One region of the Nocardioides sp. NBC_00368 genome, then DNA from elsewhere that is predicted to be linked to it. Evidence: riboswitches for the same ligand, from Rfam matches in the RefSeq annotation. Region 1 holds a riboswitch; the other holds the start of a gene.
The links. A riboswitch is a leader RNA that binds a small molecule or an ion and turns the genes downstream of it on or off. The one in region 1 is predicted to bind glycine.
Positions count from the first base shown of each region.

Region 1 (3,403 bases):
GTAGAAGGGAAGGTCGACGATCTCGGCGTCCTCGCGGCTGCCGCGGACGTCGACCTGGACCTTGGTGCCAGCGGCGGCGAGATCGGGCCGGACGTACGCCATCGCGATCGGGTGGCCGAGGGTCGGCGACGGGGAGCCGCTGGTGACGACGCCGATCTCGTCGCCGGTGGCCGGGTCGACGACGGCGTAGCCGGCCCGCGGGGACCGGCGCCCGGTGGCCACCAGGCCGACGAGCATGCTCCGCGGGCCTTCGTCGCGACGCGTCGCCAGCGCCGCCTCCCCCACGAAGCCGTCGGGCTTGTCGAAGGAGACGACCCGGCCGAGGCCGGCCTCGAAGGGGGTCGTGTCGCGGTTCAGCTCGTGGCCGTAGAGCGGCATGCCCGCCTCGAGCCGGAGGGTGTCGCGGCAGGCGAGTCCGGCGGGCTGCAGCCCGTGCGGCGTACCGGCCTCGGTGAGAGCCTCCCAGATCGCGACGGCCGACGAGGGCGCGCAGTAGATCTCGAAGCCGTCCTCGCCGGTGTAGCCGGTGCGCGCGAGCAGGACGTCGGCCCCGGCGACGGTGCCGGCGTCGATGGCGTAATAGCGCAGGGAGTGGACGTCCAGGTCGGTCAGGGCCGCGACGATCGCCGCCGAGGCGGGGCCCTGGACCGCGATCAGCGCCCACTCCGCGGAGGCGTCGTGGACCGCGGCATCGAACCCCTGGGAACGCTCGGCCAGAGCCGGGGCGACCACGTGGACGTTGCTGGCGTTGGCGACGACCAGGTAGCGCTCCTGCTCGAGCCGGTAGACGACCAGGTCGTCGATGATGCCGCCGTCCTCGGCGCAGATCATCGAGTAGCGGGCGCGGCCGATGCCGATCGCCGACGGGCGACCGACCAGGGCGTGGTCGAGGGCTCGCCCGGCCTCGGGGCCGGTCACCTCGATCTCGCCCATGTGGCTGAGGTCGAAAAGCCCGGCGGCGGTGCGGACCGCGTGGTGCTCGGCGGTCTCCGAGCCGTAGCGCACCGGCATGTCCCAGCCGGCGAAGTCGGTGAACGAGGCGCCGAGCGCCTGGTGGATCTGGTGCAGAGGGGTAGGGACAGATGAGCTCATGTGTGCGGGAGGCTCCCTGGTGGTGGGTGCCCAAAGCGGCACCCGTGGACGGGTGACCTCCCCGCTCTGTCATCGCTACCTGAGAGCTTCACCGCCCGACGGGGGCGGTTTGCACCGTGGGTGCAGGATCGTCGGATCCTGACTTTCCAGAGGTCGCCTCACCACAGCGGTCATTTGGGCCTGAGAGATTCTGGGGAGGTTTGCTCCTTCGGCGCCTCACCCGGGATGGGCGAGGACTCTCCCGCTGCAGTTCGAACGGCGGATGTGAAGTTGTGCGGCAAACCTAGGTCTGGCCTCCCCGGCCGTCAAGATCTCGGCACCGCGACCCACTAACGGGAACTGTTCTCACCACCTTCTACGATGGCTCGGTGCCACCGACCAACGCCAGCACCCGGGTCCCCGTGGTCATCCTCACCGGCCATCTCGGTTCCGGGAAGACCACGCTGCTCAACCATCTGCTGCGCCAGCCCGGCGCTCGGGTAGGCGTGGTCGTCAACGACTTCGGCGACATCAACGTCGACGCCGGGCTCGTCACCGGCCAGGTCGACGAGCCGGCCTCGATCGCCGGCGGCTGCCTGTGCTGCCTGCCCGACGCCGGCGGCCTCGACGACGCCCTGGAGAAGCTGACCCACCCGCGGCTCGCGCTCGACGTCGTCATCGTCGAGGCCAGCGGGCTCGCCGAGCCCGGCACCTTGGCCAAGCTGGTGCGGTTCAGCGGCGTCGAGCGGGTACGCCGCGGTGGACTCATCGAGGTCGTCGACGCCTCCTCCTACTTCGACACCCTCGACGACGGCCGGGGCCCGGCACCGGTCCGGTTCGCGGCCGCCTCCCTGGTCGTCGTCAACAAGACCGACCTGGTGCCGTCCGCCGAGCGGGAGGAGACCCTGGCGCGGATCGAAGCGCGGGTGCGGGAGCACAATCCCGAGGTCCATGTGGCGTACGCAGTGGGCGGCCGCATCGACCCGCGGCTCGTCTACGACGCCGCCGTCCCCGAGGACCCGCCCGACGAGCTGCCGATCGCCGCGCTGATGCGCGAGGCGGCCTCCGACCACCACGCGCACCAGCACGCCGGGTCGGTGACCGTGACGACCCCAGGCACCATCGAGCCCGCCCGGCTGCTCGACCTTCTCGAGGACCCGCCCCCTACGGCGTACCGGATCAAGGGGACCGTCGCCGTCGCGACCGGACAGGGACCTCGCAGCTACCACGTGAACCTGGTCGGACGCAGCGCCCATGTCGCCGCAGCCAGGCGGACACCGGACGCGACGAGCGAGCTCGTGGCCATCGGCCTCGACCTCGAGACCGACTCGGTCCGCCAGCACCTCACCGACGCCCTCACCGAGGCCGAGCGGCCGAGCACCGAGGGCCTACGCCGGCTCCGGCAGCTGGTCCGCGTCAGTCTCTGACTCCGAGGTCCATCCTCGGACGCGGTGGACGGTCGCCGTCTTCGGGTGCGATCCGGACGGAGGCCCGACCTCGAAGAGGTCGATCATCAGGAACAGCGGGTACGTCGGCGCATGCGGCACGCGTCGTACGACGAGGCCCTCACAGCCGATGACGGTCTCGCGCCCGTCCCAGATCGCTGTCCAGGTGTGCGCCCGGGTCGCGTCGAACGGGACGGTGACCTCTGCCATGTCGGAGCTCAGGCGCGGATCGTGGTGCGCCTTGAGCCCGGAACGGGCGACCGTGGTCGCGCCGATCGCGTCCGCATCGATCTCGAAGATGCAGATCTCGCCGGAGTCCTCATCGGCCAGATGCTCGGTGCCGATCAGCCATGCCGCGAGCATGCAGCCGTCGTCCCGGCTCGCGGCGACGGTCACGTCCACGCGACCACGAGCGGGCGCGAACAGGAGCCGTTGCGGCGTCTCGGTCCGGACCAGGAGCCCGTCCTCCCGGTGACGGTGCGTACCTCGTGCGGAGCCGACCGGTCCCGAGTACGTCCCGGTCTGCAGGTTCGAGACCCGCAGGGGCGCGTCCTCGGGTCGCCAGTCGAGCTGGTCGGCCTCGATCCGCAGCTCGAGCGCACCGGGGACGAGCCGGTAGCGAGCCTCGGACCGCTCCGGCGTCGTCCAGTGCGGCAGATAGTGCGGGATCCACCGCTGCTCGGACAGCCCGCCGGAGAAGTCCTCGTCGAGATCCGGCCGCCGGGCCGGCGGCGGAGGCAGCTCATCGAGCGGCGAGACCATGCTCGATGGTCTCACCCCCGAGGAGCAGAGGTCACCCGGCTCGGCGGACGATCCGCTCCATGTCGGTGATGACCACCGAACGCGACTCCAGCCTGACCCAGCCCTTGGCCGCGAAGTCGGCGAGC
Region 1 is NZ_CP107970.1:148,366-151,768, reverse strand. It holds gene gcvT (glycine cleavage system aminomethyltransferase GcvT) at 1-1,092, opposite strand, end outside; glycine riboswitch at 1,149-1,248, opposite strand; glycine riboswitch at 1,250-1,346, opposite strand; gene OG984_RS00650 (CobW family GTP-binding protein) at 1,461-2,498, shown strand; gene OG984_RS00645 (hypothetical protein) at 2,460-3,278, opposite strand; gene OG984_RS00640 (Crp/Fnr family transcriptional regulator) at 3,310-3,403, opposite strand, start outside.

Region 2 (3,403 bases), 1.3 Mb from region 1:
GTCTCCGGGTTCGGAGTGAACTTCGGGTTCTACGGCGGGGTCTTCCTGCTCGGCCTCTACTACCAGCAGGTGCGGGGATGGACCGGTGCCGAGGCGGGGCTGATGTTCGTCGTCCCGGCGGCGCTGACCACCTGCGCGAACGTGGTGGCACCGCGCCTCGCGACGGTCATCGGGCGGCGGCCGCTGATCGTCGGTGGCCAGCTGATCCTCGCGGTGGGGATGCTCGTCCTGCTCCCGGTCACGGAGACCACCCCGGTCTGGCTGGTGCTCGTCCTGCTCGTCCCGCTCGCCACCGGTGGTGCCCTGGCCATCACCGTCGTCACCGCCGACCTGATCGACGCCGTCGAGCCCACGCGGGTGGGCGTCGCGACCGGTGCGCTCAGCACGTTCCGACAGACGGGAGGCGCGATCTCGGTCGCGGTGTTCGGGGGACTGGGTGCCGGTGCGAGCGGGGTCCTCACCCTGCCCGGGATGCGGGCGTGCCTTCTCGTCGGAGCCGTCGTGCTGGCGCTGACCGCTCTGATCGCGACCGGCAGCGGTCGAAAGCCTCATTCTCAACATGAGGGTTAGGCTGGGCGACACGCCGGAGGGGGTTCTTTGACCAGGGACCTTGCGGCGCTTACCTTGTAGTTGTCTCTGTTGTAACTCCAACGGTGTGGTCCCCCCGCCGCAGCCGTTCATTCCCCGAGCGGAGTTACGCACAACGGAGTAGACGATGGAGGACATCGTGTTCGACCACGAGCAGAAGCCCGGCCACGGCGCCGACGACGCGCAACGCGCGGCGGAGCAGGCCGACGAGCAGGGCCTTCTCTTCACCGACGATGTCTCGCCACTGCCGAGCGACACCGGCTACCGCGGTCCGACGGCCTGCAACGCGGCCGGGATCAGCTACCGCCAGCTGGACTACTGGGCACGCACCGGCCTCGTCGAGCCGAGCGTGCGCGGCGCCACCGGCTCCGGCACCCAGCGGCTCTACTCCTTCCGCGACATCCTGATCCTCAAGGTCATCAAGCGACTCCTCGACGCCGGCATCTCGCTGCAGCAGATCCGTGCCGCGGTGCACCACCTGCGTGAGCGGGGCACCGATGACCTGACCCGCGTCACCCTGATGAGCGACGGCGCCTCGGTCTACGAGTGCACCAGCAACGACGAGGTCATCGACCTGCTCCAGGGCGGGCAGGGCGTCTTCGGCATCGCCATCGGCGGTGTCTGGCGCGAGATCGAGGGGACCCTCTCCGAGCTGCCCAGCGAGCGTACCGCCGAGGACGGCGAGCAGGTCGCCTCGGCGTCCGACGAGCTGGCCGCCCGCCGCGCCGCCCGCAACGCCGGGTGACCTAGGACTCATTCGAAACAGGGCCTCGAGGTCCCGCAGAGGCGGGACCTCGAGGCCCTGTCGTTTATGCTGGGGGTGCTGACCATCCCGCACGGGAGAGCCCCAACTCGTTGGGGCGCCGAAGGGGCAATTCCTCCCCGGAAACTCTCAGGCACCCACGACTGTGCGGACCAGGCAACTCTGAAGCGGCGAAGGCGCGGTGACAGAGGGGGAGGGCTTACGAGTTGTCTTAGATGCCCTCAGGAGCCACTGTGTCCGACACGCCCACCTTGTCCGAGCTCGATGCCGCCTCCCCGTTCGTGGAGCGCCACGTCGGGCTCTCGGCCGCCGACGAGGCGACCATGCTCGCGCGGCTCGGCTACGACTCGGTAGCAGCGATGATGGACGCGGCCGTCCCGGCCGGGATCCGTTCCGTCGAGTCGCTGGACCTGCCCGCCGCGCTGAGCGAGGCGCAGGTCGCGTCGCTCGCCCGCGAGATCGCCGCGTCCAACAAGCCCGGCGAGGCGATGATCGGGCTGGGCTACCACGCCACCGTGACGCCGCCGGTGATCCGCCGCAACGTGCTCGAGGACCCGAGCTGGTACACCGCCTACACGCCCTACCAGCCCGAGATCTCCCAGGGTCGCCTCGAGGCGCTGATCAACTTCCAGACGATGGTCGGTGACCTGGCCGGCCTTCCGGTGGCCAACTCGTCGCTCCTGGACGAGGGCACCGCAGCCGCCGAGGCGCTGGCGCTGGTGCACCGGGCCAACCGGAAGGGTTCCGGACCGTTCGTGATCGACGCCGACGCGTTGCCGCAGTCGATCGAGGTCGTCAAGGTGCGCGCCGAGGCGATGGGCCTCGAGGTCGTCGTGGCCGATCTCTCCCAGGGCCTTCCCGAGGGCGACGTGATCGGCGTGCTGGTGCAGTACCCCGGCGCCTCCGGCCGTGTGCCCGACCTGAAGCCGATCATCGACGCGGCCCACGAGCGCGGCGCGCTCGCCGTGGTTGCAGCCGACCTGCTCGCGCTGACCGTCCTGGAGGCGCCCGGCACGCTCGGCGCCGACGTCGTCGTCGGCTCGACCCAGCGCTTCGGCATCCCGCTCTTCTACGGCGGCCCGCACGCCGGCTACATGGCCGTCCACGAGGGGATCGAGCGTCACCTGCCCGGTCGCCTGGTCGGCGTCTCCGTGGATGCCGAGGGGCGGCCTGCGTACCGGCTCGCCCTGCAGACCCGTGAGCAGCACATCCGCCGGGAGAAGGCGACCTCCAACATCTGCACCGCGCAGGTGCTGCTGGCCGTCGGTGCTTCGATGTACGCCGTCTACCACGGCCCCGCCGGGCTCAAGACGATCGCGACCCGCACCCATCGCTACGCCGCCGTGCTGGCCGCCGCGCTCCGCTCGGCCGGGCTTCAGCTGGTCTCGGAGACGTTCTTCGACACCCTGGGCGTCACCGTGCCCGGGCGGGCGGCCGATGTCGTCACCGCTGCGCGTCGGTTCGGCGTACATCTGCGTCTCGTGGACGCGGACACCGTCGGCATCTCGACCTCCGAGGCGACCACGCGGTCGACCCTCTCGGCCGTGCTCAACGCCTTCGGCATCTCGGGCGTGGACCTCGAGGAGATCGACCGCACCACGGCCAGTGCGCTGCCCGACGGCCTGGTCCGCACCACCGACTACCTCACCCACGAGGTCTTCAACGCGCACCACAGCGAGACCCAGATGCTGCGTTACCTGCACAAGCTCTCCGCGCGCGACTACGCCCTCGACAAGGGCATGATCCCGCTCGGCTCGTGCACGATGAAGCTCAACGCGACCACCGAGATGGAGCCGATCTCGCTGCCCGGCTTCGCCGACCTGCACCCGTTCGTCCCCGCCGAGGACGCCGCCGGCTACGCGCGGCTCGTCGGTGAGCTGGAGGGCTGGCTGGCCGAGGTGACCGGCTACGACGAGGTCTCCATCCAGCCGAACGCCGGCTCGCAGGGCGAGTTCGCCGGCCTGATGGCGATCCGCGGCTACCTCGACGCCCAGGGCCAGGGCCACCGCGACATCTGCCTGATGCCGTCCTCGGCCCACGGCACCAACGCCG
Region 2 is NZ_CP107970.1:1,423,640-1,427,042, reverse strand. It holds gene OG984_RS06825 (MFS transporter) at 1-570, shown strand, start outside; gene OG984_RS06820 (MerR family transcriptional regulator) at 716-1,333, shown strand; glycine riboswitch at 1,416-1,507, shown strand; gene gcvP (aminomethyl-transferring glycine dehydrogenase) at 1,567-3,403, shown strand, end outside.
Region 2: it holds a riboswitch for glycine, as region 1 does, so the genes downstream of both, gcvP (aminomethyl-transferring glycine dehydrogenase) here and gcvT (glycine cleavage system aminomethyltransferase GcvT) in region 1, are expected to answer to the same signal.